2 regions of the Bradyrhizobium sp. 482_C4_N1_8 genome follow, and region 1 is predicted to be linked to the other one. Evidence: predicted binding sites of a transcription regulator. Region 1 holds the regulator's gene; the other holds the start of a gene.
What was found. Region 1 encodes LexA, which represses DNA repair genes until DNA is damaged. Its sites were predicted from a motif close to TGTTCNNNNTGTGTTCNG; they were not measured.

Region 1 (14,980 bases):
GATCAAGGCGGTCGAACGCGGCGTGCGCATCGAGGGCATCCATCTGGTCGAGAAGCTCGGCGGCAAGTCGGGCCACTACCGCGCCTGAACGCCGCGTGATCTATTTCGCCTCGCGCTGCCGCTCGCGATAGGCGCGCGTCTTCATCCGGTTGCCGCACAGCGTCGACATGCACCACCGCCGCGTCGATGGTTTCGAGCGGTCGAAGAACACCCGGCGGCATTCCTCCGACGCGCACATCTTCAGCCGGTCCAGCGTTCCCACAAGCGTCGCGTCATGAAGCTCGATCGCGATGGCCGAGAGGCCTGCGAGCGCATCCTCGCGCGCTGCCGACAGCATCGCGCCACGGCCTGCGCGCGCCTCCACCCGCAACGGAAACGGCGCGAGCGCCTCATTGAGAGTGCCGAGAACGCTCCTGTTCCGGGGCCGTTCGGCGGGCTCACATTGCAGATAGGCGCGCAAGGCGCCGCGCAGTCTTAGCGCAGTCTCAAACATCGCGGGCGTGACACGCCCGCCCTCGGCGCCAAGGCCGCGTTCCCGCATCCAGTCCGCAAGTTCCTTCGGCCCGCCAAGCTCATCGCTCTCCGGGTGCTCCACGCCGAAATGCATGAAGTGGCGAACATCGAGCGTGTTGGCGAAATCGTAGACGTTCGCCAGCGTGTCGGGAACCTGGAATTTGCGAGACTCTTTCGACATCGGGACACCAAAGATTGGAACACCAGTAAAACAGATTTACTGGTTGACAGCAAGCGACACCTGTATCCTAATTATACTAGTGTCGAATCCTTCGGGATCGAGCGCCCATTGCGATCACCAGAACGGAGACCCCGAACCGATGGCCGACGCCCTGCACTATCTCGAACTCACCGCGCTCGCAGCACGCCTCAAGGCGCGCGACATCTCCGCGCTGGACGTGACGCGCGCGCAACTCGACCGTATCGACGCCATGGACCGGGATCTCGGCAGCTACGTTCACGTGATGGCAGAAACGGCCATCGCCGAGGCAAAAGCCGCGGACGCCGAAATCGCACAGGGCCGGTATCGGGGGCCGCTGCATGGCGTGCCGATTGCGCTCAAGGACCTGTTCTGGACCAAGGGCATTCCGACGGCGGCCGGCACCATGCTTCATCGCGACTTTCGTCCCCACGAAGACGCAACCGTCGTGCGCCGGCTCAAGGACGCAGGCGCCGTGATACTCGGCAAGCTGCAACTCACCGAGGGCGCCTATTCCGATCACCATCCATTGGTGACGCCGCCGAAGAATCCGTGGAATGCGAGTTACTGGCCGGGCATTTCGTCCAGTGGCTCGGCGGTCGCAACCGCTGCCGGGCTTTGCTTCGGCTCGCTCGGCTCCGACACCGGCGGTTCGATCCGCTGGCCCTGCGCCGCCAACGGGCTGACCGGATTGAAGCCGAGCTGGGGTCGCGTCAGCCGACACGGCGCCTTCGAGCTGGCCGCGACGCTCGACCATGTCGGACCGATCGGCCGCAGCGCGGCCGATGCGGGCGCGCTGCTCGGCGTCATTGCCGGACACGACCCCAACGACCCGACCTCGGTGTTCAATCCGGTGCCCGACTATCTGGCCGCGGCCGCACAGGACGTGCGAAGCTTGCGGATCGGCGTCGATGCCGCCTGGAACAGCGACGACGTGGACGTTAAGACACAACACGTGCTGGCGGACGCTATCGATGCGTTCCGTGCGCTCGGCGCCGGCATCGTCGATGTCAGATTTCCCGACGTCATGCAGGCGATTGCCGACTGGACACCGAATTGTGCGGTGGAATCTGCGGTCGCGCACGAGGCGACCTATCCTGCCCGCAAGAACGAGTATGGCCCGATGCTCGCCTCGCTGATCGAGGCCGGTCGCGCGCTCTCCGCTCTCGATTATCAGAAGATCCTGCTGCGGCGGCTGGCGCTGCGCGGCCGCGTCACCGCGCTGTTCGAGACCATTGACCTGCTGCTGATCCCGGTACACCCGTTCCCGCCGGTGACGCTCGCCATGATCCAGACGCTCGGCGAGCAGCCGGATCTGATCGCGAAGCTGCAGCGATACACCTGCCCGTTCGACGTGACCGGTCATCCCACGATCACGCTACCGGGTGGTGCATCGGCCGACGGACTGCCGATCGCGTTCCAGCTCGTCGCCGCTCATCTCGGCGAGGCCATGCTCGTGCGCGCCGGCGCGGCGTTCCAGCGTGCCACGTCCTGGCACCGTCGCCATCCTTCCCTCACCTCGCGGAGGCAGCATTGACCATTCAATCCACGCTCGCTCAGCGAAGCATTTTCCATGGCTGGTTCGTCGTCGCGGCGGCATTTGCCGTCATGTTCGTCGGCTTCGGCTCCGCCTACACGTTCAGCGCATTTCTGGAGCCGCTCCAGCGCGATTTCGGCGCCTCGCGCGGTTCGATCTCGCTCGTGTTTTCGATTGCGGGCTTTCTGTACTTCGCGCTCGGACTCGTCAGCGGCCCCCTCGCCGACCGGCTCGGCTCGCGTCCGCTGGCCGTCGCCGGCATGATCCTGATCGCGGTCGGACTTGCGGCGGCGAGCGCGGCGCGTTCCCTTGTCGAGGTCTATCTCGCCTACGGGCTGGGCGTCGGCCTCGGCCTTGGCTGCGCCTATGTTCCCGCGATCGGCGCGGTGCAACGCTGGTTCGTCAAGCGCCGCGGCTTTGCCTCCGGGCTCGCGGTGAGCGGCATCGGGCTCGGTACGCTGGCGATGCCGCCGCTCGCCTCATTGTTGATCGCATCGGTGGGCTGGCGCGGCGCCTATCTGGTGCTGGGCGCGATCGCGCTGGTGCTGGGCGGCGGAGCGTCGCTGCTGATCGAGAACGATCCGAAGCACCGCGGCCTCGGACCCGACGGCGATCCGCCTCGCGAGGCCGCGGGCGCAAGCAATGCCGGCGGCGCTTCGGTGCGCGAGGCCGTCCGGTCGACGCGGTTTATCGCCCTCTACGCATCGTGTCTGGTCTGCTCGTTCGGCGCCTTCGTCCCGTTCGTCCATCTCGTGCCTTACGCGCGCGACCACGGGGTCACAGCGTCCTCTGCGGTGCTGCTGCTCGGCGTGATCGGGGCCGGCAGCACCGCAGGCCGCTTCTTTCTCGGCGCGCTCGCCGACCGGATGGGCCGCGACCGCTCGCTCATCATGGTCCTGGTCGGAATGGCGTTCGCGATGGCGATCTGGGCCATCGCCGCCGATGTCTGGACCCTCGCCGCTTTCGCCTTCGTCTACGGCGTGTTCTACGGCGGCTGGGTCGCGGTGCTGCCCGCTGTGGTCATGGACTATTTTGGCGGACGCAACGTCAGCGGAATCATCGGTATTCTCTACACCAGCGTGGCGTTCGGCACGCTGGTTGGCCCGAGTGCGGCCGGCTTCGCCTACGACGTCAACCACAGCTATACGTTGCCGATCCTGATCAGCGCCGCCGCGAACGTCGTCGCGGCGCTGATCGTGGCGGCGATACTGGCGCGCAGCGGAGCCGACGCGATCAGCGCAGCGAGGAGCTGATCGACCCGAATTTGGCGTTGAGCTTGGAGCCCATGCCGTTCACGACGGAAATGATGGCCAGCGCGATGCCGGCGGCAATCAGGCCGTATTCGATCGCGGTCGCACCACGCTCGTCGGCCAGGAAGTTCTTCAAGGTGTTTGTCATCGTTCGTGTCCTCTCTGTGTCGTCGGCAGGCATGTTCGCAAATCACGTGCCAATGCCGACTCGAGGATCGCCAACATCTTAGATGGTTAAGCCTTGGTTGACCGTGGCACGACCGGCAGGAATTGACCGGCATCGCGAGAGCGTCCGGCAATTCCTGCACGTCTTGCGTCGCGCGCATCGATTGCTTTTGTACGCGGCCGTTCATGTCGCATTAACCGCGCTTCCTAACTTCGCCTCCATATCGTTTCCGTAAACCAACGGATGTTCTCGGGATCAAGAAGCGATCCTGACGTGTGCGCGGCAACGATCGACATGATGACGAAATACGGCAGTCGCCTCTTTGACCAGGTCTTCGTGCGCAGCGGACCGATCCGCTGGCTGGTGGTGGGCGGCACGTTGCTGATCGCGGCCATCGCCATTGGCTCGGTCCTGATGGCGCAGAATTTCCGAGAGCGCGCGCTGCGCAACAGCGGGCGCGAGCTGGAAAACACCGTGCTGCTGCTCGCTCATCATTTCGATCAGCAGTTGCAGGATTTCGCGGTCATCCAGAAGGATTTCGTCGACCACGTCCGCGCGACCGGCATCGCAAGCGCCGAGGACTATCGCAAACGCCTCTCCGGCCAGGACGTCCACCGGATGCTGCGCTCGAAGATCGAGGCGCTGCCCTACATGGGCGGCGTCAACATCATCGATGCCGAAGGCAATCTGATCAACTCGTCGACGGCATGGCCGGCCCCCAAAGTGAACGTCGCCGATCGCGCCTATTTTCGCACTTTCAAATACGATCCCTACTCGCCGAACGTGCTGATCGAGCCTGTGCACAGCCGCGTCTCCGGCGCCTGGACCATCCTGATCGTGCGCAAGATCGTGGGACCGAACGGCGAGTTCATGGGCGTGGTCGGACGCGGCATCGAACCGGCCAATTTCGAGAAGTTCTTCGCCTCCGTCGTGCTCGGCGACGGCGCTACGATCTCGATGCTGCATCGCGACGGCACGCTGCTCGCTCGCTATCCCCATTCCAACGAGCAGATGGGCAGGAATTTCAAGACCGGCCCGTTCGAGCAGCAGAGGATCTTCGGGCTCGATCACTTCGCCGGCCGCATCACGAGCCCCGTCGACGGAGAAGACCGGCTGATCTCCTCGCGCGCCCTGCCCCATTTCCCGATCCTGATGATGGCCACCACGACGCGCGCGGCGGCGCTGACGGACTGGCGCGAGCAGATCGGCATCCTGATCTCGGTTGCGGGCGCCTCCGCGCTCGCCATTGCGGGCGTGCTGATCGCGATCGTGCGCAAGCTGCTGGAGCAGCACCGCGCCTCTCGCGAGCGGCTGACGCTGGAGAAGCAGCGCCTCGACCGCGCCGTCAACAACATGACGCAGGGCCTACTGCTGTTCGATGCCGAGCGGCGGCTGGTGATCTGCAACCAGCGCTACATCGAGATGTACGGCCTGTCAGCCGAGGTGGTGAAGCCCGGCTCCAGCTTCCACGACATCATTGCCCACCGCAAGGCGACCGGCTCGTTCAGTGGCGACATCGGCGACTATGTCGTCCGTGTGCTGCGCGACATCCATGTGCGTAACTCCATGGTGGTCGACACCTCCGACGGGCGCTCGATCCACATCCTCAACGAGCCGCTCGCGGACGGAGGCTGGGTGGCGACCCACGAAGACGTCACCGAGCGCCGGCGCATCGAGGAACGCATCACCCACCTCGCCCATTACGACGCGCTGACCGACCTGCCCAACCGCACCATGTTCCACGAGCACCTACGCGCGGAGCTCGCCGCCATCGCCGGTGGCGAAGAGATCGCGGTGCATTACATCGACATCGACGAGTTCAAGGGCGTCAACGACGCGCTCGGCCATCTCGTCGGCGACGAGCTGTTGAAATCGATCGCGACGAGCCTCAGCCGTTGCGCGGGTCCGCAGGACTTCGTGGCGCGGCTCGGCGGCGACGAATTCGCCATCGTGCAGAGCGCGGTGACGTCGCTGGAGCAGGTCAACGAGCTCGTCGCGCGGGTCTTCCAGGCCATCCGCGCGCCGTTCGACTGCATGGGCCATCATCTCACCACGGACGCCAGTATCGGCATCGCGCTGGCGCCACGACACGGCACCGCGCTGGACCAGATCCTGAAGAACGCGGACATGGCGATGTATGCCGCCAAGGCCGCCGGACGCCGCACCTATCGCTTCTTCGAGCCGGAGATGGATGCCAAGGTCCGCGAGCGGCGGCAGCTCGAGATCGATCTGCGCCACGCCATCGCCCAAGGTGGGCTCGAAGGCGGGCTCGAGGTCTATTACCAGCCCTGCCTTGCCCTGAAGGACGACCGCATCACCGGCTGCGAGGCGCTGGTGCGCTGGCGCCATCCCGAGCGCGGCATGGTCTCGCCCGCCGAGTTCATCCCGATCGCCGAAGACACCGGCCTGATCAACGAGATCGGCGAATGGGTGCTGGCCACGGCCTGCCGCGATGCCGCCAACTGGCCCGACGACATCCGCCTCGCCGTCAACGTCTCGCCGGTGCAGTTCAAGAGCGGCACGCTGGCGCTGAAGATCATGGCGGCCCTTGCCGCCTCCAATTTGCCGGCGAGCCGGCTCGAGCTCGAGATCACCGAGGCCGTGCTGATTCGCGACGACGACGCCGCGCTTGCGATCTTGCACCAACTCCGCGCCATCGGCGTGCGCATCGCGCTCGACGATTTCGGCACCGGCTACTCCTCGCTGAGCTATCTGCACCGCTTCCCGTTCGACAAGATCAAGATCGACCGCTGCTTCGTCAGCGACATCGCCGGTCCCGACGGCTCCGCCAGCATCGTGCAGGCCGTCGTCAACCTGGCTGCCGCCCGCCGCATGACCACCACGGCCGAGGGCGTCGAGACCGAGGAGCAGCAGCGCCTGCTCCGTGCGCTCGGCTGCTCCGAGATGCAGGGCTATCTGTTCAGTGCCGCAAAACCGGCCGACAAGGTGCTGGAGCTGTTCGCGCTGCACCGCAGCCGCCTCGCCCAGCGCGGCGGCGAAGGAAGCCGGCGCCGCGAGGCCAGCTAGGGCGGTCTTCCCAACAATTGGAAGCGTCACCGCACGAATTCGCCCGGGAGCGGTCATCCGCTCCCGGGCGATATCTGGACGTCGTAAGGCTTAGTTCGGTACCGCCGCCTTCGGCGCAGGCTTGGCGGCGACCGCATTCGCGGTCACGCCGTGCAGGAAGTCGTAGGCCGCATGCAGGGCCTTGTCGTCCTTCTCTTCCGGCGGGACGTAGGACTGCGATCCGGTCTGCTCGGTGCCGTCGGCGGCCTGCAGATGGCCGCGCATCTGGGACTCCGCCATGGTGTCCATGCGGCCCTTCAGCTCGGGCGGCACGTCCTGGAGGATCTCGATGTCGGGCGCGATGCCCTGGGCCTGGATCGAGCGGCCCGACGGCGTGTAGTAGCGCGCCGTGGTCAGCGCCAGCGCGCCATTGCCGGCGCCTAGCGGAATGATGGTCTGCACCGAGCCCTTGCCGAACGAGCGCGTGCCGATGATCGTGGCACGCTTGTGGTCATGCAGCGCGCCGGCGACGATTTCCGAGGCCGAAGCCGAGCCGCCATTGACCAGAATCACCAGCGGCTTGCCCTTGGTGAGGTCGCCGCCATGGGCGGTGAAGCGCTGGGTCTCTTCCGGATTGCGGCCGCGGGTCGAAACGACCTCGCCGCGCTGAAGGAAGGCGCTCGACACCGAGACGGCCTGGTCGAGCAAGCCGCCCGGATTGTTGCGCAGGTCCATCACGTAGCCGACCAGCTTCTCCGGCGGGACCTCCTTGGAGATCGACGCGATCGCCTTCTTCAGCCCGTCGGTGGTCTGCTCGTTGAACGAGGTGACGCGGATATAGCCGATGTCGCCGTTCTCGACGTGGAAGCGCACCGGTCGCACATGGATAATCTCGCGCTTGATCGCGACGTCGAGCGGAGCGTCGGCGCCCTTGCGAACGATGGTGAGCTTGGTCTGGGTATCGACCGGCCCCTTCATCTTGTTGACGGCCTGCTCGAGCGTCATGCCCTGCACGGCATCGCCGTCGATCTTGCTGATAAGGTCGCCGGACATGATCCCGGCCTTGGACGCCGGCGTGTCGTCGATCGGCGAGACGACCTTGACCAAGCCGTCCTCCATTGTGACCTCGATGCCGAGCCCGCCGAACTCGCCGGAGGTGGTCTCCTGCATCTCGGTCCAGGCCTTGTCGTTCATGTAGCGTGAATGCGGATCGAGCGAGGTCACCATGCCGGTGATCGCACCCTCGATCAGCTTGGAATTGTCGGGCTTCTCGACATAGCTCGCCTTCACCCGCTCGAACACTTCGCCGAACAGATTGAGCCGGGAATAGGCATCATCCGCGCTCGCTGCCGCCCGTGCCGCCCATACTCCACCGTGCGGGCTGGCGACCAGAAGGGTTAGACACGCTCCCGTGAGCGCGCCCAGGGGGAACAGCAGGTTTTTCCGCATGGATAGGCTGGCCTTCTTGCTGGAGCTTTGCTTTGGGCTTGTGAGGCGCCATGCAAATGGCGATCCAGCCCGCTGTTCACAACACCATTCTGGTTTCTTCAAGGCCGGGACGCCACGCCGGCGGGTACATCGTAAAAATCCCTTCGCCCGGGCCTAAACTTTTGGCAACGTTCCGAAACCGTTTCGCGCAAGGCGGGAATCGACCCGGCCGGCCCACGCCTCGCAGCTATGCGATTTTAGGATGGTTTTGGAGGGCCGGACACGATACGCGATGACAATAACGCTTCAAATTCTCGGGAGGACAACAATGAATGACGCGCCCCGCATCCGGCCGGAAAGGAACGTCGAACTCGGCGCCAGCGCCGAGCCATTCCAGAACCTGCACGAATTCATCCGTAAGGCGCGCGCCAACCTCAACCAGAACGCCTGGGACTATATCGTCGGCGCCGCCGAGACCGAGACCACGATGCGCCGCAACCGCATGGCGCTGGACGAGATCGCCTTCCGGCCGCGCGTGCTGCGCGACGTCCGCGAGGTCGACGGCTCGGTCGAGCTGTTCGGGCGCCGGATGCGGCTGCCGGTGGTGCTGGCCCCTGTCGGCGCACTGGAGATCTTCGATCCGGATGGCGCGGCGAGCGTCGCCCGCGCCTGCGGCACCTTCGGCGCGGCGCACATGCTGAGCTCGGTGTCCGAGCCCGGCCTGGAGAAGACCGCCGAGGCCGCCCCTGATGCGCTGCGGCTCTATCAACTCTATGTGCGCGGCGACGACGATTTCGTCGCCGATGTCGTCAGCCGGAGCGAGAAGAACGCCTACGCCGCCTTCTGCCTGACCGTTGACACGGCCCATTACAGCCGTCGCGAACGTGACATTGCCAAGCGCTATGTTCGCGAGAGCCGCCTGCGCGCCACCGGCGGTGATTACCAGAAGGGCCTGGAGTGGCGGACCGTGAAGATGATCAAGGACAAGTTCAAGATCCCGCTCATCCTGAAGGGCATCGCCACCGCCGAGGACGCCCGGATCGCGGTCGATCACGGCGTCGAGTGGATCTACGTCTCCAACCATGGCGGCCGCCAGCTCGATCACGGCCGCGGCGCCATGCATGTGCTGCCCGAGATCGTCGACGCCGTGAAGGGACGCGCCAAGATCATGGTCGACGGCGGCTTCTGCCGCGGCACCGACATCGTCAAGGCGATCGCGGCGGGCGCGGACATGGTCGGCATCGGCCGGCTGCAATGCTGGGCATTGGCGGCGGCCGGCGAGGCCGGCGTGAGGCGAATGCTGGAGCTGCTCGAGGACGAGGTGCTGCGCTGCCTCGGCCTCTTGGGCGCCACCTCATTCGCCGAGGTCGACAAGTCCTGCCTGCACCAGGCGACTGCAACGAATGCGCCGAGCGTGTTCAGCGCGTTCCCGCTGTTCGACCATGACCCCTATCGATATTGAGTGAAAGGATGCAATGAGCTCGCTCTCTCCCGGCAGCGCGGACGCGCTGCTGTTCGATCTCGGGCGCGTCGTGCTCGACATCGATTTCTCCAAGGCGATCGCCTGCTGGGCGGGACATGCCGGCTGCAAGCCGGACGCCATCGTCGCGCGCTACGTGCGGGACAGCGAAGCCTACCGGCTGCACGAGGTCGGCAAGATCAGCGACGAGGCCTATTTTGACTCGCTGCGCGCCTCGCTCGGGATCGGCATTTCGGACGCGCAGTTCCTGGAGGGCTGGAACGCGATCTTCGCCGGCGAGATGCCCGACATCGCCGAGCTGCTGCCGCGTGCGGCGAAGCAGTTGCCGCTCTACGCCTTCTCCAACACCAACCGGCCGCATGTGGACCACTTCTCGAAGGAATATGCCGGCCTGCTCGGCCATTTCCGCGAGCTGTATCTGTCGTCCAGCATCGGCCTGCGCAAACCGGATGTGGAGGCCTTCGACCATGTCGTGGCCGCGATCGGCGTGCCGGCGAACCGTATCGTGTTCTTCGACGATCTTGCCGAGAACATCGAAGGAGCGCGGTCGCGCGGCCTGACCGCGGTCCACGTGACCTCGCCCCGCGACGTCGGGAATGCCCTCAAGGCGCTCGGAATCTGACCTCTGGCCGGCAAGCCGACGGGCCGCGAGTGGAACTATTTTGCCTGGGGGCGAGGAACCAAAACCCTTTGTGCATTTTTATACGGAGTTCCCGGAACGATTGCCCCTCTCGGGACTCATGAGTCCGTTGTGAATTCTACATCGGGCTTATCGTCGTGTTGGGCAAAACCTACCTTACCAAGCAAGCCTCTCTGCTGATGAAATTCGCCAGAACCACCTCGGATTCTGACCTCTCCGCAAAACTGATCAGCAAGGCCGCCGACCTGAAATCCCAGGCCGACCCGCTGCCTGACAAGGATCAGGGCCCCGCAGCGCCGGACGTCAGTCCGTACAAGCCGCCGGGGAGTTGACCGATGCTGGCCGTGGCTCTCGTCCTTCTCGTCCTCGCCATGGCCATCCTCGTACCGGTCTGTCTCGCCTTCTGGATCATGCCGCGGCGGACTTGATGCTCACCCTTCATCGCAGAGCGGATGACGCAGGATAAATCATCCTGCGCGGCCACTGTTTTGCCTCTGCGCCTGCACTCGGCTAGAACTCTCGCCGCCGATTTGCCCGAACGGGCCCAGCAGGAGTTTTCACCCGTGGCCCTGATGCCGGTTTCCGACGCGCTCGCTGCGGTGCTGGCGGGCGCAGAGCCGCTGCCTGAAGAGATGATCGCGCTCGACGCAGCCTTCCACCGCGTGCTCGCGCGCGACGTCGCCGCGCGGCGCACGCAGCCGCCGCAGGCGATGTCGGCAATGGACGGCTATGCGGTGCGCGCGGTCGATGCGGCGAAGATCGACTCCCAGCTCACCCTGATTGGCGAGGTCGCGGCGGGCCGCCCGTTTGCGGGATCGGTCGGCGCCGGCGAGGCCGTGCGTATCTTCACCGGCGGTGTCGTTCCCGATGGCGCTGATGCGGTCGTGATCCAGGAGGACACGATCGCGGACGGCAAGCGCATAACGATCAAGGAAGCTGCCGTAACGGGGCGGCACATCCGCCCCGCCGGCGTCGACTTCTCGGAAGGCGACGTGCTGCTGCGCAAAGGGGCCCGGCTCACCGAGCGCGACCTCGCGCTCGCCGCCGGCATGAATTACCCGCAACTGCCAGTCCGGCGACGCCCGAAGGTCGCGATCCTCGCGACCGGCGACGAGCTGGTGATGCCGGGTACGACGCCGGGCCACGGCCAGATCGTCTATTCCAACGGCTACGCCCTGCACGCGCTCGCCCGCAGCGAGGGCGCCGATACCATCGACCTCGGCGTTGCCGCCGATACGCTGGAGGCCACCACGGCCGGCATCGGCCGCGCGCGGGAGAGCGGCGCCGACATCCTGATCACGACCGGCGGCGCGTCGGTCGGGGACCACGATCTGGTCCAGCAGGCGCTGAGGGACGAAGGTATCTCGATGGCGTTCTGGAAGATCGCGATGCGGCCGGGCAAGCCGATGATGAACGGGCGGCTCGGCGCGATGCGCGTGATCGGCCTGCCCGGCAATCCCGTGTCATCCTACGTTTGCGGCTTCCTGTTCATGGTGCCGTTGATTCGCGCGCTTTCGGGCCGTTCGATGATTCATCACCGCCGCGAACGCGCGGTGCTCGGCCGCGATGTCGGCGCCAATGACCAGCGCGAGGATTACCTGCGCGCACGCCTCGAGCTGCGCGACGACGGCACGCTCGTCGCCCTTCCGGTCAATCACCAGGATTCCTCGCTGCTTGCGAATCTCGCTGCGGCACAGGCACTTCTCGTGCGCGCGCCATTCGCGTCGAAGGCCGAAGCCGGCACGCCTTGCGAGGTCTTGCGGCTGCCCGTCTGAGCGCTTCGTTCGCGTGCGTTCCGCGAACTTTGTCGCGTTCACGGTAAATTAAGCAGTTGCGGAACATGTATCGAACATATAGTGTCCGTTCATGATTTGTTTCGAGAATGTAGCGGCTTACTGCTGAATTCAGCGTCTCGGAATCGAACGACATCAACCGGGGGATTTTGGTCGAGATGTTAACGCGCAAACAATACGAGCTCCTGCGGTTCATCAGCGAACGACTGAAGGAAAGCGGCGTGCCGCCCTCCTTCGATGAGATGAAGGACGCGCTCGACCTGCGCTCGAAATCGGGCATCCATCGCCTGATCACCGCGCTCGAGGAGCGCGGCTTCATCCGGCGCCTGCCCAACCGGGCCCGCGCCATCGAGGTGATCAAGCTGCCCGAGCTTCAGGCCGCCGCCGGCAGCCGCCGCGGCTTCACGCCGAGCGTCATCGAAGGCAATCTCGGCAAGGTCCGCACGACTTCGAGCCCGCCGCCGGACGAGGGCGAGCGCCCCGTCGCGGTCCCCGTGATGGGCCGCATCGCGGCCGGTACGCCGATCGAGGCCTTGCAGACCCGCAGCCACACCATCAGCGTACCGCCTGACATGCTCGGCTCGGGCGAACATTACGCGCTCGAAGTGCGCGGCGATTCCATGGTCGAGGCCGGCATTCTCGACGGCGACATGGCGCTGATCCAGCGCAACGAGAGCGCCGATACCGGCGATATCGTGGTGGCGCTGATCGACGACGAGGAGGCGACGCTCAAGCGCTTCCGCCGCCGCGGCGCCTCGATCGCGCTCGAGCCCGCCAATGCGGCCTATGAGGTCCGCATTCTGCCGCCCAACCGGGTGAAGATCCAGGGCAAGCTGATCGGACTGTACCGGAAGTATTGATACCGAACGTGCCGGTATCGGTCATTTCGCGCCCCGCGCGCTTTCGATCGGCATCGCCGATCCGGGATTGGAGCGGACGATTGTCCGCTTCCGCTGGATAGTCTTTCTGGTTTCGCGCAGATTATCCGGCCCCTCCTCCAGCGGTACATCCTCGGCACGCCACACGAAGCAGCCCTGCTTCGCGGCCTTCAGGTTCGAGGAGAAGTCATGCGCCAGATCGTTCTGAGCACAGTTGCTGTGGCGCTGATCGCAGCATCGGCCGCGCAAGCCTTGGCCGCGCAATCGCGGCCCCATGCCCGCAAGGATACCGCCGTAAGCGAGCAAGTCCGCAAGGCCCTCGACGCCGTCGACCAACCGTCGCGGCCGGGCTGGCAATATTCCGGCTGGTCGGCGCCTGCGGGGCGCTGACACGCGCCTGCGGAATGCAAAGGGGCGGGCTTTGTTCCTGGTGGATTCGGGAAAGTTAATGTGATTGCGGCCTGCGGCGGCGAGCCGTAGATTTGCCTACAACCCGGCAGAACGTTTGGTATTTCCACTCTGATAGAGGCCTGCGCCTCGATTAAGAGACGTGGGTCGCTATCCCTGCATGAGGAGCACCCGATGTGTGACTACAGCCTGCATGCCGTCGCGTCGCGTCCCGCCGAAGTCGGCGAGACGATCGTCACGACAACCTTCCGCGGCACCTCGACGCGCGGCTTTGCCTCCGCGGCCGATCCGACCGTCGCGGTCTGCCTGCTCCCGGGAACGGAGCTCGCCTTCGCCGACAACGTCCGCTACGACAATCGCTGGATCTGGACGCGCACCGTCAATTCGCGCGTCGGCAAGTTCGGCAAGATCGATCCGCACATTCCCGATCGCCATCATGATGCGATCGAATTCCCCGACGGCAAATCCGTGCTGGTGACGCAGCTGGTCGAAGGCCAGCGTGCGACCGTGCTGCAGCTACCGGTGACCCAGCCGCTCGGCGAGCGCGAGCACAAGCCGCAGACCATCACCGACAGCCGGCCAACCAGCACCCGCCTGCCGATCGGCTGACATCGCCATTCCCGGCCGGCAGGTCGGGCCAGGATTGAAAATCGCCATCGCCGGCCGAGGCCGGCGAGATGGTGTTGCTCGTGCCCCGCGAAACGCCATCGGGCGGACCAAGCCGTTGTGCCTCCCACCGCACGAAGTTTGCGCTGTCCTGCCTGAATTTTAAACGTCCGTTCCGCAGCCAAATGGCCGATGCTTGGTGCGGCTTGAGACGGCGGGCACGTTCGATGAAGACCTTCATTCGCGTCGTTGAACTCTGGGTGCCTGACCGCACGCGCATGCGGCTGGAATTCGGCGGCGGCCTCTACGGCGAAGGGTTGTCCGCGTTTAGGGACGTGAGCGAGGATCTGCACTTCGGATATGACGAGGGACTTCCCGGCAAGGCCTGGGCCAGCGGCCACCCCGTGATCCTCACCAGATTCACCGATTCCTATTTCAAGCGGACCGATCAGGCCATCGCCGCCGGGCTGACCTGCGGCGTGGCGGTGCCGGTGTTTTCAGGCGAATTCCTGCAAGCTGTCATGGTGCTGTTCTGCGGCGACGACGAGGCCCATGTCGGCGCGATCGAGCTCTGGCACAACGATGCCGAAACCTCCCACGAGATGGGGCTCGTCGACGGCTATTACGGCACCGCCGACATGTTCGAATTCAACTCCCGCCACACCAGATTTCCGCGTGGCTTCGGCCTGCCCGGCCGCATCTGGAAAGCCGGCCTGCCGCTGATCATCAAGGACCTGCACGATGCCAGGAGTTTTCTGCGCTGGGAGGACGCCGCCAAGGTCGGAATCAATCTCGGCGTCGGCGTTCCCTACCGGACCGGCACCGATCAAACCTGGGTGCTGACATTTCTCTCCGCGCAGGCGACCCCGATTGCGCGACGCTTCGAGATCTGGGTCCCGGACGAGGCCCGTTCGGCGCTGGTCTTCCGCACCGGCGATTGCAGCGCGCAGACCGACCTCGCCGCGCTCTATGCGACGAAATCCATCGCCAAAGGCGAAGGCAGCATCGGCGGGGCCTGGGCCACCGGCATGCCCGCGCTCAACGACGATCTCGCGCGTGACGGCTCGGTCGCGGCC
Region 2 (14,980 bases), 1.0 Mb from region 1:
GCTTCATGACACAACCTCGTCTTTACGGGTCCTAACCGCAGGGTTTGAGTTCCAGCGAACTTAATATGCAGACGGGCCACCTTCAGTTCCAAAGTGAACTTTTCAAATCAAGCCACGGTGAATTTCAAACTAGGCCACCGCGCTCGGAAACAAGCCAGCACCAAATCCGGGTGCTGTCCTAATTAGGACAGCGGGGCTGTCAGATTGCGACATCAATAAAAACGCCGCCCGCTTAAATGTCGCGCGGGCGGCGGCTTTCCAGCCCCGGAGAGGTGGATGCAAAACCCCGGTGATGATGAGTGTGCACAACCTGTGCCAAGGTTTTATGTCACGTTGCGGGACGCCGCAGCGGGGATCGGGCCACCACCTACCGCGAACTTCTGAGAATCAGTATTGTCTCGAAGAAAGAACGTCGTGGGGGCAGTACTTGTTACGGGATTGCCGAAGGACTATTCGCCTGTCTAGCCAGATTACCGGCCTTTGACGCGAGCTTTCGGCTGATTGCGAAGACGACGTCTTCAAGTGAAAGAGGCCGCCACTGAGGCGGCGTTATCATTGCTTGCTGAAAATCCTGGAATTGAAAATGGCCGTGACTTCGAGAACACGGCCAGTTCTGTTACGAACTTCCACCGCGAAATGCTGGCCCGTCGAACCTTCCATGACCGCATCGCGGGCGGCATCGACAAGTGCGCCGAGCGCCATATCGTGTGCCGCCTCGGCGTCCAGCAGTTCGACGCCATCTTTGTCCTGCGAGAAGATGCCATCCGACCTGAGGTCGAAAAAATACTGAGCCATTGATGCTCAGCTTACTTCGGTGCCTGCAAACCCGAGGAATTGACCCACTCTTCGAGGTGACATGCAGTGTCAGCCTGACGGGCTTTCCTCAGCATATCATCCTTCAGAACGCCTGGCGAAAGCTCTGCCGCCCGGGTGCGGATATCGTCAGCGAAGACCCGCAGCCTGTCCTGAAGAGATACGGATTGTCTGATGCGTTGCCGTCTTTGCAAGGCGCTGCTCCCTGTTCGAGGGGGCGGGAGCGCTGTGATGGAGCGTTCTCGTCACCGATGGTAGCCACGATCCGGGCGGTGATGGTGAAAGTGTGCGCTCGGATCAGGGGATTAGCGAGTCCTCAATTTGTCCCGCCATTCGGAACTTTTACGAATTAGGACACTGACGAATTCAACTTGGGACACAACGGCTCAAATGCGGACAGCACGCTCCGCCGCAACTAAGCGCCATGTTATTGAGCTGGGCGTGTCGCCAAAGCAGAAAGAACGGGCGCGGCATGGATCCGGCGGCCAGCATCTTCAAGATGATCTATCGGGATCAACCAGTCGGTACGGAGGGGCTTCCTTGGCGGAAGGAAGACTTCACGAAACGAAAGAGGCCGCCAACCGAGGCGGCCTCACGAGACCCGGCCCATCGCCAACGCGCGCATTGTACGATGGACCGTTCCGGGTGGATGGCGCGAGAGTGTCGCGCCACAGACCGGAATCTCAATCCCTTGGTTCGAGAGTCGTTCCCGTCAGGCCGCCTACTGAGGCGGCCTTGCTTCATCCGCCTACAAAGCGGGTTTGCGTGACCGGAAATACGAAGCCGATTCCGGTCACGGCGAGGAAGGTGCAAAAATACCGGATGCGATACATGCCGAACCAACCCGGGCGTGCCGCCATGGTTCAGGAGGTCGGCGAGCTCTCCGCCCATCTGGTGGTCTAGGCCGAGGTTGGACGGAGAGCCGCGCGCCGGACCCCCGTCGCATGACAATGCTAGGAACGTGCCATGACAGTCGTGTGAAACTGTCGGCGCCGCTCAGTGGAGATCAGGCCACAAATGAAATGAAAACGCCGCCCGCTTGAAATGAAGCGCAGGCGGCGGCGTTCCAGCCCCGAGAGGGATTAGCAAAATCCCGGATATTGATCAGTCCGAATGGATGACGAGAAGGTTCAACGGCACAACGCGACCAAGCTCAAATGGATGCGTGGCGGCGCTGCGTCGAACTGGGCATTGAAATCCCCCAGGCCAATAGATACGGGCAGGAGACGAGATCGTTTCACACGCGCAGAGGCGGATTAGGGCACTTCTTTTCCGTGGTTCTATGAATGGCGAGCTTGCGCGTTTTTCCCGGAGGGATTGTCGGCTGACAGCGTGGCTGACTTGGAAGGCTACATCGAAATCCTTTTGCGAAAGCTTCGCCGGGAAGCTGGCAAAGAAGCCGCCAACTGAGGCGGCCTTAACCGGTCTTCCGTTCGAGCATCGCCATTTCAACTTGGTCGGCCAGGACTGTGAGATGACTTGCGAGGCGGTCGAATAGTTCGCGCTTAGCGGCGTCGGTCGCGGATGAGAGCGCACTCCGCCGCGTCCTTCCGCAGCTTCTCAAGTTGAACCAGATGATCTTGCATGGCCCGCTGGCCCGCTGTTTCGAGAACCAGCGGAGTCAACGCGACGGGCTTACTTCGGCGGCTGCAAGCCGGATGATTTCAACCATTCCTCAATGCGGGCGGCGACATCGGATTCGTGGGCCTTCTTCAAAAGAGCCTCTTGCTCTGGGGCCGCCTGCAATTGTTCTGCCTTTTCTCGCGCTAGTCTGGCTTCCTTGATGAGCCGCTCTCCAAGCACTCTATCCGGTTTGAATCGGAAGCGCTTCATGACTTCCTCCTGTCACAAAGTTCGCTCTGCTTAAAACTTTCAAGGGACACAGAAGTTCTACGGAACTCTACACCTCATGTTCGCTTAGCGGAACACATTCGTTTGCGGTCCGTTCTTCAAATCCAAATCGGGCCACCGCGAAAATCAAACTAGGCCACCGCGCTCGGAAACCAGGCCAGCATCCGGGTACTGCCGAAATAGGCCACTCGGGATTGCAAAGTAGGCCACTGGTAGGAACTAAGGGATTGCCCGCCCTGTTGCATGTTGTTCCTCCCTCTAAAGGAACAGCCTTATGGCCGACGACAACAATAAAAATCCAAATGAGAAGCAGCCCGGCGAGAATCCGGACGGCAAGTACCATTTCAATCCTGGGAACATGGCCGGGAAGAAGCCCGGGGATCCGGAGCAGACTGCCGAAAACCGTGGCGAGCAGCCGCACGAGGACAAAGAAAAACCCGCCGGTTAGATGCCGGCCACTCGCAGATGCGAAGTAGGGCCACTATAGGACCGCACCGGACGGCGGCTTTATGGCCGGCCACTCACCGAAGAAAAATGGGAATGGATTGTTTATCCCAGGATCGGGCAAGGAGATCGCTTCGCAGGAATGGCTCCCACTAGAGCGGCCTCAAAGGGAGCGCGGGCCTACATCGATGAGAAGCTGGATGGAAAAGAGGCCGCCAACTGAGGCGGCCTCAAATCATCAGGATCAGCCAGACGATTAGGCCAGCGTTCACGGTGCCTACGGTGACAATACCTGTCTGAATAAGTCGCTCGGTCATGGTGTCACCCCCCGATTGAGAGGGAACCCTGCGCTCAATCGGAACGAGCGTCTATGCAGATTGTGCCAGAACCGGGAAATTTCGGTAATATATGACGGCGTGTTCCGCCCGTGAATACACCTTATGGTTGGCCCAGAACAAAACAGGCCACGTGTCATTTCAAACCAGGCCAATGTCGCCGGAAACAGGCCAGTACCAAAATCCGCGAAAGAACATATTGCGAACTTGGAACAAATAGGGTACATTACTTTTATCGCCGGCCCGCCCCGCCAATCGTTTGTCCCTCTAGCGAATCCTCGCCATAAGGAGCACGACCCAATGTCCAACACTGCCCTGCGTATCGTCGAAGGATCTTCCATGGACAAGAGTAAAGCTCTGGCCGCCGCGCTCTCCCAGATCGAGCGCCAGTTCGGCAAGGGCTCGGTGATGAAGCTCGGCAAGAACGACCGGTCGATGGATGTCGAGGCGGTGTCCTCGGGTTCCCTCGGGCTCGACATTGCGCTCGGGATCGGTGGTCTGCCGAAGGGGCGCGTCGTGGAAATCTACGGGCCGGAATCCTCGGGCAAGACCACGCTGGCGCTGCACACGGTGGCGGAAGCGCAGAAGAAGGGCGGAATCTGCGCCTTCATCGACGCCGAGCACGCGCTCGACCCGGTCTATGCGCGCAAGCTGGGCGTCAACATCGACGAGCTCCTGATTTCGCAGCCGGACACGGGCGAGCAGGCGCTGGAAATCTGCGACACGCTGGTGCGCTCGGGTGCGGTAGACGTGCTGGTGGTCGATTCGGTCGCGGCTCTGGTGCCGAAGGCCGAGCTCGAGGGCGAGATGGGCGACGCGCTGCCGGGTCTCCAGGCCCGTCTGATGAGCCAGGCGCTGCGCAAGCTGACGGCCTCCATCAACAAATCCAACACCATGGTGATCTTCATCAACCAGATCCGCATGAAGATCGGTGTGATGTACGGCTCGCCGGAAACCACGACCGGCGGCAACGCGCTGAAATTCTATGCCTCCGTCCGTCTCGACATCCGCCGCATCGGCGCGATCAAGGAGCGGGACGAAGTGGTTGGCAACACGACGCGCGTCAAGGTGGTGAAGAACAAGCTGGCGCCGCCCTTCAAGCAGGTCGAATTCGACATCATGTACGGCGAGGGCGTCTCCAAGATGGGCGAGATCCTCGATCTCGGCGTCAAGGCCGGCATCGTCGAAAAGTCCGGCGCCTGGTTCTCCTATGACAGCCAGCGCCTCGGCCAGGGCCGCGAGAACTCGAAAGCGTTTTTGAAAGCCAACCCCGACATCACCGCCAAGATCGAGACCTCGATCCGCCAGAACTCCGGCCTGATCGCCGAGCAGATTCTCGCCGGTGCACCGGAGCGTGACGCCGACGGCGAGGAGCCGGCGGACGAGTAAGGCCTAACGCGAAGAACTTTCGCGAGGAGCGGGCGCTGAGGACGTTGAGTTGCCGACGTCGTCAGTGCCCGTTTCGTTTTGTGGGGCGTTCGCGATGAAACGCGTGATCCTGACCAGTTCGTCCGGCGTCGGTCTTGCCCATGCGGATCGCGCCGACATGGTCGTGCCGTTCATCTTTCGCTTCGTTTCGGGGCCACTGCCTACCTCGCATCACCTCGAGCAATACCTGACGGGAGGCTATGTCAGAGGCGATCCGGAGGTGCGTTGGTCCGATCTTGTTGGCCGGTTGCCTCAGACCGGTCTCGCGCACAAAGAGACAGGCCTGATTTGGTTTTGCGAGACCTATGGCGTCGATCTCATCGAGCTGTGGTTCGACCCTGAGCCCAATAGTCAGTTGCAACTGATCTGGATCCTCGATTATTTGCGGTCCCATCCATCGATCACCGATCGTCTGAGATTGCGACGTGTCAATTTCGATCTGCGCGGAGCGGACGGCACAGAGCTTCGCGATCGTATGGTGCGGGAATTGGAGGTCGCGGACTGCGACTTCGAGATCGCCAACATGGCCTGGGAAGCCTACCGGGCGCCAACGCCGGAGCTCTGTTTCGGATTGCTCGGCAGGGATTTCCCCAGGCTGCCCTTCCTGAAGCCTGCGATGGAACAATTGCTGGCAGAATTGCCATCACCAATCACCGGACTAGGTACGACGGAAGCGCGGCTTCTCGACCTGATTGCGCGGGGGCACAACCGTACCAAGGAGCTGTTTCAACCAGACGGTCCGCTGCAAACGCGCGTGTTCGATCAATGGGAATTGGGCCCGCTGCTCGAAGGGCTTGGGTCCGGCCCAATGCCGGTGATCACGGGTCTCGATCCGAAACTCGCGACGCTGGCCCCGCACGATGCGCGAGGCCGCAACGCCGCCTTTCGCCGAAGCCGGCTATCGCTCACCGAATTTGGGGAAGCGGTCCTTGAAGGCCGGGAGGATTTCGCCGTCAAAACCCGATTCGGCGCTGGTGGGGTGGTACGCTTCTGACCAACGAACGGCTTTGGCGGTGGAACCGACAGAACCATTCGCTCGTTGCACCCTAGATATGCGTTCGGGGCCGTAGGGTGGGCAAAGGCGAGCAAGCGCCGTGCCCATCCTATTCCAACGCGCACAAAGGTGGTGGGCACGCTTCCGCCTTCGCTCTTCGAGCTACGGCGGACAAGTCGCTTTGCCCACCCTACGAAGCTACGATCCCTTACTCCGCCGCTTCCGCGTAGTCGCTGACCGGCGGGCACGAGCACACCAGGTTGCGGTCGCCGTAGACGTTGTCGACGCGGCCGACCGGGCACCAGTATTTGTCGGTGCGCGAGACGCCGTCGGGGAAGCAGCCTTCGGCGCGGGTGTAGGCGCGATTCCAATCGTCGTCCGCGATGTCGTGCACGGTGTGCGGGGCGTGACGCAAAGGCGAGGCCTCGATCTTGAAGCGGCCGGCCTCGACCTCGGCGATTTCTTTCCGGATCGCGATCATGGCGTCGCAGAAGCGATCCAGCTCAGCCTTGGATTCCGACTCGGTCGGCTCGATCATCAGCGTGCCCGGCACCGGAAAACTCATGGTCGGGGCATGGAAGCCGTAGTCGATCAGGCGTTTTGCGATGTCGTCGACGGTGACGCCGCTCGTCGTCTTCAGCGGACGGGGATCGACGATGCACTCATGTGCGACGCGGCCCTTCGCGTTCTTGTAGAGCACCGGGAAGTGCGCATCGAGGCGCGCGGCAATGTAGTTGGCGTTGAGGATCGCGATCTCGGTGGCGCGCTTCAAGCCGTCGCCGCCCATCATCAGAATGTAGATGTAGGAGATGGTGAGGATCGACGCCGAGCCGAACGGCGCGGCCGAGACCGGGCCGACCGGTGCTTCGGCTTGCGTCGCCGGATGACCGGGCAGGAACGGCGCGAGATGCGCCTTCACGCCGATCGGGCCCATGCCGGGGCCGCCGCCGCCATGCGGGATGCAGAAGGTCTTGTGCAGGTTGAGATGGCTGACGTCGGCGCCGTAATCGCCGGGCCGGGACAGGCCGACCTGCGCGTTGAGGTTGGCGCCGTCCAGATACACCTGGCCGCCATGGTCGTGGACGATGTCGCAGATCTCGCGGATGTGCTCCTCGAACACGCCATGCGTCGAGGGATAGGTGATCATCACCGCGGCGAGATCTTTCGAGTGCTTTTCGGCCTTGGCGCGGAGATCATTGACGTCGACGTCGCCGTTCTTCTCGCAAGCGACCACCACCACGTCCATGCCGACCATCGCGGCCGAGGCCGGGTTGGTGCCGTGGGCGGAGGAGGGGATCAGGCAGATTTTTCGGTGCGTCTCGCCGCGCGCGGCATGATAGCCGCGGATCGCGAGCAGCCCGGCATATTCGCCCTGTGCGCCGGAATTCGGCTGCAGCGAGATCGCGTCATAGCCGGTGATATCGCACAGCCATTTTTCCAGCCGCGCGAACAGCGCGTGATAGCCCTTGGCCTGCTCGCGCGGCGCGAACGGATGCAGGGACCCGAACTCCGGCCAGGTCAGCGGCATCATCTCGGTCGTCGCGTTCAGCTTCATCGTGCAGGAGCCGAGCGGGATCATGGCGCGGTCGAGCGCGAGGTCGCGATCGCTGAGCTTGCGCATGTAGCGCAGCATCTCGGTTTCCGAGCGATGCGCGTGGAACACGGGATGGGTGAGGAAGGCGGTGGTGCGCTTGAGCGACTCCGGCAGCGCCTCGCGCGTGGTGGCGTCGATCTCGGCATAGGTGAGCGTGCCGCCGAATGCGCGCCAGACCGCTTCGACGGTTGCCGGCGTTGTGGTCTCGTCGAGCGCGATGCGCAACGCCGTCTCACCGACGCTCAGGTTGATCTTCTCGGCAGCCGCGCGCGCGACGATCTCGGCGCGCTTGGCACCGGCGTCCACGCTGAGCGTGTCGAAGAAGCTATCCGACTGCGGCGCAAAGCCGAGCTTGCGCAAGCCCGCTGCGAGCACGGCGGCGCGGCGATGCACGTTGCGCGCGATCTGCGAGAGACCCTCGGGGCCGTGATAGACCGCGTACATCGAGGCGATCACGGCGAGCAGCACCTGCGCGGTGCAGATGTTGGAGGTCGCCTTCTCGCGGCGGATGTGCTGCTCGCGGGTCTGCAGCGCGAGGCGATAGGCCGGCATCCCGCGCGAGTCCACGGAGAGGCCGACGATGCGGCCGGGCAGCGAGCGCTTCAGTGCATCGCGCACCGCCATATAGGCCGCGTGCGGCCCGCCATAACCCATCGGCACACCGAAGCGCTGCGCCGAGCCGATCGCGATGTCGGCGCCCAACTCGCCGGGCGAGGCGAGCAGCGTCAGTGCCAAGAGATCGGCGGCAACGATCGCGAGCGCGCCCTTGGCCTTCAACGTCGCGATCGCGGGCCTGAGGTCGCGCACGGCGCCCGAGGAGCCCGGATATTGCAGCAGCGCGCCGACCACGTCGGCCTTGTCGAGATCGGCGAGGGGATCACCGACGATCAGGGTCCAGCCCAGCGGCTCGGCGCGGGTGCGCATCACCGCCAGCGTCTGCGGATGCACGTCCTTGTCGACGAAGAAGGCTTTTGCTTCGACCCGCGAGTGGCGCTCGGCGAGCGCCATGGCTTCGGCCGCGGCGGTCGCCTCGTCGAGCAGCGAGGCGTTGGCGACGTCGAGCCCGGTGAGGTCGCAGATCATGGTCTGGAAGTTGAGCAGCGCCTCCAGCCGGCCCTGGCTGATCTCGGGCTGGTAGGGCGTGTAGGCCGTGTACCAGGCCGGGTTCTCCAAAATGTTGCGCTGGATCACCGCGGGCAAAACCGTGCCGGAATAGCCCTGGCCGATCAGCGAGGTGAAGACCTGGTTCTCTCGCGCGAGCTCGGCCATGTGCGCGATCGCCTCGGTCTCGCTCAAGGGCTTGCCGAGGTCGAGCGGGGCGGTCTGCCGGATCGAGGCCGGCAGCGTCTCCGCCATCAGGGCGTCCACGCTCTTGGCGCCGACGGCCTCCAGCATTGCGGTGACGTCGCGCGCCGACGGGCCGATGTGGCGGCGAACGAAGGTGGCGGCGGTGTCGCCATTGGATTTGCGGTGCGCGGTCATCATGGGTCCTCGCTTTAGATTTCGCTGTCGCCGTCATGCCCCGCGAAGGCGGGGCATCCAGTAAACGCAGGCGTCACGGCTTGAGCCGAGAAGCCGCGGCGTACTGGATCACCCGCCCCAGTGCGCAGTGCGCACAAGGCGGGTGATGACACCGAATATGAGGTCAGAGTTCGCTTCATCTCACGCCGTATGTGCCTTGTAGGCGGCCTCATCCATGAGGCCGCCGAGCTCGCTCTTGTCGGCAATTCTGATCTTGAAGAACCACGCCTTGCCTTGCGCGTCCGAGTTCACCAGCGCCGGCTCGGCGGCGAGCGCGTCGTTGGTCTCGAGCACTTCGCCCGTAACAGGCGCGTAGACGTCGGAGGCGGCCTTCACCGACTCCACGACGGCGGCGGCTTCGGCCTTCTTCAGCGCACGGCCGGCTTTGGGCAGCTCGACGAACACGACGTCGCCGAGCTGGGACTGCGCGTAGTCGGTGATGCCGACGGTGGCGACGTCGCCGTCGATGGCCAGCCATTCGTGGTCGGAGGTGTACAGCGTCGTGGTCATTGTCTTGTCCTCAGCGTTTGTAGGTGTTTTTCACGAAAGGCATGGCGGCGACCGTGAGCGGCAGCCGCTGGCCGCGCACCTCGGCGAACAGTTTTGTATCGAGCGCGCTCGATGCCGTGGGCACGTAGCCCATCGCGACCGGCGCATTCAGGCTCGGGCCGAAGCCGCCCGAGGTGACCTTTCCGATCGGCTCGCCGCCGGCGTCATCCGCAAACAGCAGCGCGCCCTCGCGCACCGGCGCGCGGCCTTCCGTACGCAGGCCGACGCGGCGGCGGCTTGCGCCGTTATCGAAATGAGCGAGGATCGCATCAGTGCCGGGAAAGCCGCCGGTGCGCGCGCCGCCGCTGCGGCGACTCTTCTGCACCGACCATTCCAGCGCGGCCTCGACCGGCGTGGTGGCGGTGTCGATGTCGTGGCCGTAGAGGCAGAGCCCGGCTTCCAGCCGCAGGCTGTCGCGGGCCCCTAAGCCGATCGGCATCACATCGGGATTGTCCAGCAGCGTTTTGGCGAGGCGCTCGGCATCGGCCGCGGGGACCGAAATCTCGAACCCGTCCTCGCCGGTGTAGCCGGAGCGCGAGACGAAGCAGTCGAGGCCGGCGACCTTGTGCGGGCCGGCATCCATGAACTTCATGGCGGGCGCCTCTGCACACAATTTCGCCAGCACCGCTTCCGCCTTCGGGCCCTGCAGCGCGATCAGGGCGCGGTCTTGAAGCGAATCGATGATGCAGTCGTCCGAGAGATGCGCGCGCAGATGCGCCTCGTCCGCTTCCTTGCAGGCGGCGTTGACGACCAGGAACAGGTGATCGCCGAAATTGGCGACCATCAGATCGTCGAGAATGCCGCCGTCCGGATTGGTGAACTGGGCATAGCGCTGCCGTCCCGGGGCGATCGCCACGATATCCTGCGGCACCAGCCGTTCCAGCGCGCGGGCGGCGTCCTCGACCTTGCCCGACTTCGGCCGGAGCGCGAGCTGGCCCATATGGGAGACGTCGAACAGGCCGGCGGAGGAACGGGTATGGAGGTGCTCTTTCAGGACGCCCGCGGGGTACTGAACGGGCATGTCATAGCCCGCGAACGGCACCATCTTGCCGCCGAGGGAGACATGAAGCCCGTGAAGGGGCGTACGTTTGAGGGAATCTTGGTCGTGGCGCGCAAGCATTACGGGGCCCTCGGCGGTTCCCCGGGGACGATTCCCCGATGGACACCAGTCGAAGCCCCATCTGTCGCTGTGCCTGAGAGTATTATCCCGTCGGCGGACGCAGTCCGGGCCAACCCTTATGAAAAGGTATTTGCCCGTCGGCGCCTCTTTCCAGATGTCGTCAAAGCCACGCGGTCCTTTTGCCTGAGAGTTTCCGGGGCGGTTGCTCCTTCGGCGCCGGCACCAAAGCCGGTCTCTCCCGACGTGGCCGTACGATACAGATGGGTACAGACCACAGGCCGGCCAAGCCTGTCAACGCGCACCTGGCGGCTTTCAACGGGATTGCAAACGGGATTGCGCGCCTGCGGCAACTCACTGATCTCCTTGCACAGTTTCTGGACAGCGCAGCTGGCCTTGTCTAAAAGCGCTTTGACCCGCAGATATCAGCCCAAATGCCCGGTTTGGATGGCGTATCGCGGGTCCAAGCACACCCGATTGGATGAACATGAGCGGCGTCAACGAGATCAGGTCGACCTTTCTGAACTTCTTTGCCGAGAACGGCCACGAGATCGTGTCGTCCTCGCCATTGGTGCCGCGCAACGATCCCACGCTGATGTTCACCAATGCCGGCATGGTGCAGTTCAAGAACGTCTTCACCGGCGTCGAGAAGCGGCCCTATCAGCGCGCCACCACGTCGCAGAAATGCGTGCGCGCCGGCGGCAAGCACAACGACCTCGACAATGTCGGCTACACCGCGCGCCATCTCACCTTCTTCGAGATGCTCGGCAATTTCTCGTTCGGCGACTATTTCAAGGAGCGCGCGATCGAGCTGGCCTGGACCCTGATCACGCGGGAGTTCGGGCTCAAGAAGGACAAGCTGCTCGTCACCGTCTACCACACCGACGACGAGGCGGCCGGGCTGTGGAAGAAGATCGCGGGCTTCTCCGACGACCGCATCATCCGCATCCCGACCTCGGACAATTTCTGGGCGATGGGCGACACCGGGCCGTGCGGCCCGTGCTCGGAGATCTTCATCGACCGCGGCGACCACATCTGGGGCGGACCTCCGGGCTCGCCGGAAGAGGATGGCGATCGCTTCCTCGAATTCTGGAATCTCGTGTTCATGCAATACGAGCAGGTGACGAAGGAGGAGCGCGTGGATCTGCCGCGTCCCTCGATCGACACCGGCATGGGGCTGGAGCGCATGGCCAGCATCATGCAGGGCGTCGACAGCGTGTTCGAGACCGATCTGTTCCGCCATCTGATCGATGCGACGTCGTCGGCGCTCGGCGCCGGGCCGAACGAGCAGACCGTGGCCTCGTTCCGCGTCATTGCCGACCATTTGCGTTCCTCGGCCTTCCTGGTCGCGGATGGCGTGCTACCCTCCAACGAGGGCCGCGGCTATGTGCTGCGCCGGATCATGCGCCGCGCGATGCGCCATGCGCAGCTGCTGGGTGCCAAAGAGCCGCTGATGCATCGCCTGGTCTGGGCGCTGGTCCGCGAGATGGGCCAGGCCTATCCCGACCTGATGCGCGCGGAGAATCTGATCGAGGAAACGCTGCGGCTGGAAGAGACCCGCTTCCGCAAGACGCTGGTGCGCGGCCTTGCCATCCTCGACGAGAAGAGCGCGTCCCTGAAGAAGGGCGACATGTTTGACGGCGACGTCGCCTTCACGCTGTACGACACCTACGGTTTCCCGCTCGACCTGACCCAGGACGCACTGAAATCGCGCGGCATCGGCGTCGACCAGGCCTCCTTCACCGACGCGATGGAGCGCCAGAAGGCCAAGGCGCGCGAGTCCTGGAAGGGTTCGGGCGAGGCGGCTTCCGAAGCGATCTGGTTCCCGCTGCGCGAGAAGCTCGGGGCCACCGAATTCCTCGGCTATGAGACCGAGAGTGCCGAAGGCGTGGTCTCCGCGCTGGTGAAGGACGGCCAGGAAACCGCGAGCCTCAAGGCCGGCGAGACCGGCGCGATCGTGCTCAACCAGACGCCGTTCTACGCGGAATCAGGCGGTCAGGTCGGCGACACCGGCGTGCTCAGCGGCGAGGGCGGCATCAAGTTCCGCGTCACCGACACGCAGAAGAAGCTCGGCGATCTCTTCGTTCACGTCGGCACCGTGGAGAGCGGCGAGCTGAAGCTCGGCACCGCGCTGCAGCTCGAGGTCGATCACGGCAGGCGTTCCTCGATCCGCGCGCACCATTCGGCAACGCATCTCATCCACGAGGCGCTGCGCCAGGTGCTCGGCGACCACATCGCCCAGCGCGGCTCGATGGTCGCGCCGGATCGTTTGCGTTTCGACTTCGTGCATCCGAAGCCGATCACGGCGGAAGAGCTTGCCCGCGTCGAGGACATCGCCAACGACGTGGTGCTGGAGAACGACGAAGTCACGACACGCGTGATGGGAGTCGATGAAGCGCGCGAGGCCGGCGCGCGCGCGCTGTTCGGCGAAAAGTATGGCGACGAGGTCCGCGTCGTCTCGATGGGCCGGACCGCGCGGGAGCGCGGCACCAACGCGCTCGGCTGGTCCGTCGAGCTCTGCGGCGGCACCCATGTGAAGCGCACCGGCGACATCGGCCTGATCACGCTGACCGGCGAGAGCGCGGTCGCCTCCGGCGTGCGCCGCATCGAGGCGCTGACCGGCAACTACGCGCGCAGGCACGCCAACGAGACCATGGCGCTGGCGAAGACCGCGGCCAACGAGCTGCGCACCTCGATCGACGACGTCCCGGCGCGCATCACAGCCCTGATGGAGGAGCGCAAGAAGCTCGAGCGCGAGCTCTCCGACGCCCGCAAGAAGCTCGCGATGGGCGGCGGTACATCCGTCGGGAACGGCGCAGCCGCAGGCGTGCGCGAGGTCGGCGACGTCAAGCTGATGGCGCGCGCGGTCGAGGGCATCGAGATGAAGGATCTCAAGAGCCTTGCGGACGACGGCAAGAAGCAGATCGGCTCCGGCGTGGTCGCCATCGTCGGCGTCACCGAGGACGGCAAGGCCGGGATCGTGGTCGGCGTCACCGCCGATCTCACCGCGCGCTTCAATGCCGTGAACCTGGTGCGCGTCGCCTCCGAGGCGCTCGGCGGCAAGGGCGGCGGCGGCCGGCCCGACATGGCGCAGGCTGGCGGTCCCGATGGCGCCAAGGCGCCCGAGGCGCTCGCGGCGATCGAAAAAGCGATGGCAGGCGCGTAAACGGCCATGCGCCTCGTTCCGCGAGGACGTGGCTCGGCCGATCCCAACCTAAGGGATCGCCTGTACGAATTGCTGGAGCACGATCCGCTCGCCTACTCGATCGGGTCGCGCTTCATCCAGGTGATCATCAGCGTCATCGTGCTCGACGTGGTCGCGATGATCCTCGCCTCGGTGCCGGAGCTCGACGCGCGGTTCGACACGCTGTTCAGCGCGGTCGCCGTCCTCGCCGTCATCGTGTTCGCGCTCGAATATCTGGCGCGGCTGTGGACCGTGGCGGGGCACACCCAGCGCAACGGCTCCGCGCTGTCCGACCGGCTCTCTTATGCCTTCTCCGCGCTCGGTATCATCGACCTCATGGCGTTCCTGCCGGCCGCGATCGTGCTGGCCACCGGCCGGCACGCGACGCTGGCTGGGCTCGGCGTGCTGCCGTTCTTCAAGCTGATCCGTTATTCGCCGGCGATGCGCTCGCTGCTCGCGGCCATCCATGCCGAGCGGCGTGCGCTGATCGGCTGCATCGTCATCCTGATCGGCGTGGTACTGACCTTCGCCTCGCTGCTCTACGCCATCGAGCGTGATGTGCAGCCCAGCAAGCTCGGCACCATTCCGGACGCGATGTGGTGGGCAATCGTGACGCTCGGCACCGTCGGCTATGGCGACGTCGTGCCGGTGACGCCGCTCGGTAAATTCATCTCGGTGTTCGCGATCATCTCAGGCTTTGCCATGATCGCGCTGCCGGTCGCGATCATCTCAACCGCCTTCGCCGAGGAGGTGAGGCGGCGCGATTTCGTGGTGACCTGGGGCATGCTGGCGCGGGTGCCGCTGTTCTCGCATCTTTCGGCCGCGGAGATCGCCGACATCATGCGGTTGCTCCGGGCCCGCACCATCGAGCAGGGCGAAATATTGGTGCGCCGTGGCGATACCGCCTCGTCGATGTATTTCATCACTGCCGGCGAGGTCGAGATCACGCTGCCGAGCCAGCAGGTGCGGCTCGCCGACGGCACGTTCTTCGGCGAGATCGCGCTGCTGCACAAGACCAAACGCAGCGGCACGGTGACCGCGACACGCAAGACGCGGCTGCTCGTGCTCGACGCCCAGGATTTTCACGCGCTGATCGAGCGCATGCCGACGCTCGCCGCCCACGTCCACCAGACCGCGAAGGCACGGCTCG

Region 2: the regulator LexA is predicted to act here: its motif matches at 3,634-3,651, upstream of recA (recombinase RecA).

What each region holds. Positions count from the first base shown of each region.
Region 1 covers NZ_CP197231.1:4,317,546-4,332,525, reverse strand. Annotated here, with positions in the region: gene moaC (cyclic pyranopterin monophosphate synthase MoaC) at 1-88, shown strand, start outside; gene AB7Z56_RS20690 (CGNR zinc finger domain-containing protein) at 101-694, opposite strand; gene AB7Z56_RS20685 (amidase) at 834-2,249, shown strand; gene AB7Z56_RS20680 (MFS transporter) at 2,246-3,502, shown strand; gene AB7Z56_RS20675 (Flp family type IVb pilin) at 3,483-3,647, opposite strand; gene AB7Z56_RS20670 (bifunctional diguanylate cyclase/phosphodiesterase) at 3,960-6,692, shown strand; gene AB7Z56_RS20665 (S41 family peptidase) at 6,783-8,120, opposite strand; gene AB7Z56_RS20660 (alpha-hydroxy acid oxidase) at 8,428-9,561, shown strand; gene AB7Z56_RS20655 (HAD family hydrolase) at 9,575-10,201, shown strand; gene AB7Z56_RS20650 (hypothetical protein) at 10,399-10,551, shown strand; gene AB7Z56_RS20645 (molybdopterin molybdotransferase MoeA) at 10,783-11,994, shown strand; gene lexA (transcriptional repressor LexA) at 12,171-12,872, shown strand; gene AB7Z56_RS20635 (hypothetical protein) at 12,894-13,226, opposite strand; gene AB7Z56_RS20630 (hypothetical protein) at 13,473-13,907, shown strand; gene AB7Z56_RS20625 (GAF domain-containing protein) at 14,132-14,980, shown strand, end outside.
Region 2 covers NZ_CP197231.1:3,301,794-3,316,773, forward strand. Annotated here, with positions in the region: gene AB7Z56_RS15350 (hypothetical protein) at 1-7, opposite strand, end outside; gene AB7Z56_RS15355 (DUF6894 family protein) at 553-795, opposite strand; gene AB7Z56_RS15360 (hypothetical protein) at 2,449-2,646, opposite strand; gene AB7Z56_RS15365 (hypothetical protein) at 2,939-3,112, shown strand; gene recA (recombinase RecA) at 3,744-4,832, shown strand; gene AB7Z56_RS15375 (hypothetical protein) at 4,927-5,865, shown strand; gene gcvP (aminomethyl-transferring glycine dehydrogenase) at 6,074-8,941, opposite strand; gene gcvH (glycine cleavage system protein GcvH) at 9,122-9,490, opposite strand; gene gcvT (glycine cleavage system aminomethyltransferase GcvT) at 9,501-10,649, opposite strand; glycine riboswitch at 10,812-10,900, opposite strand; gene alaS (alanine--tRNA ligase) at 11,134-13,812, shown strand; gene AB7Z56_RS15400 (cyclic nucleotide-gated ion channel) at 13,819-14,980, shown strand, end outside.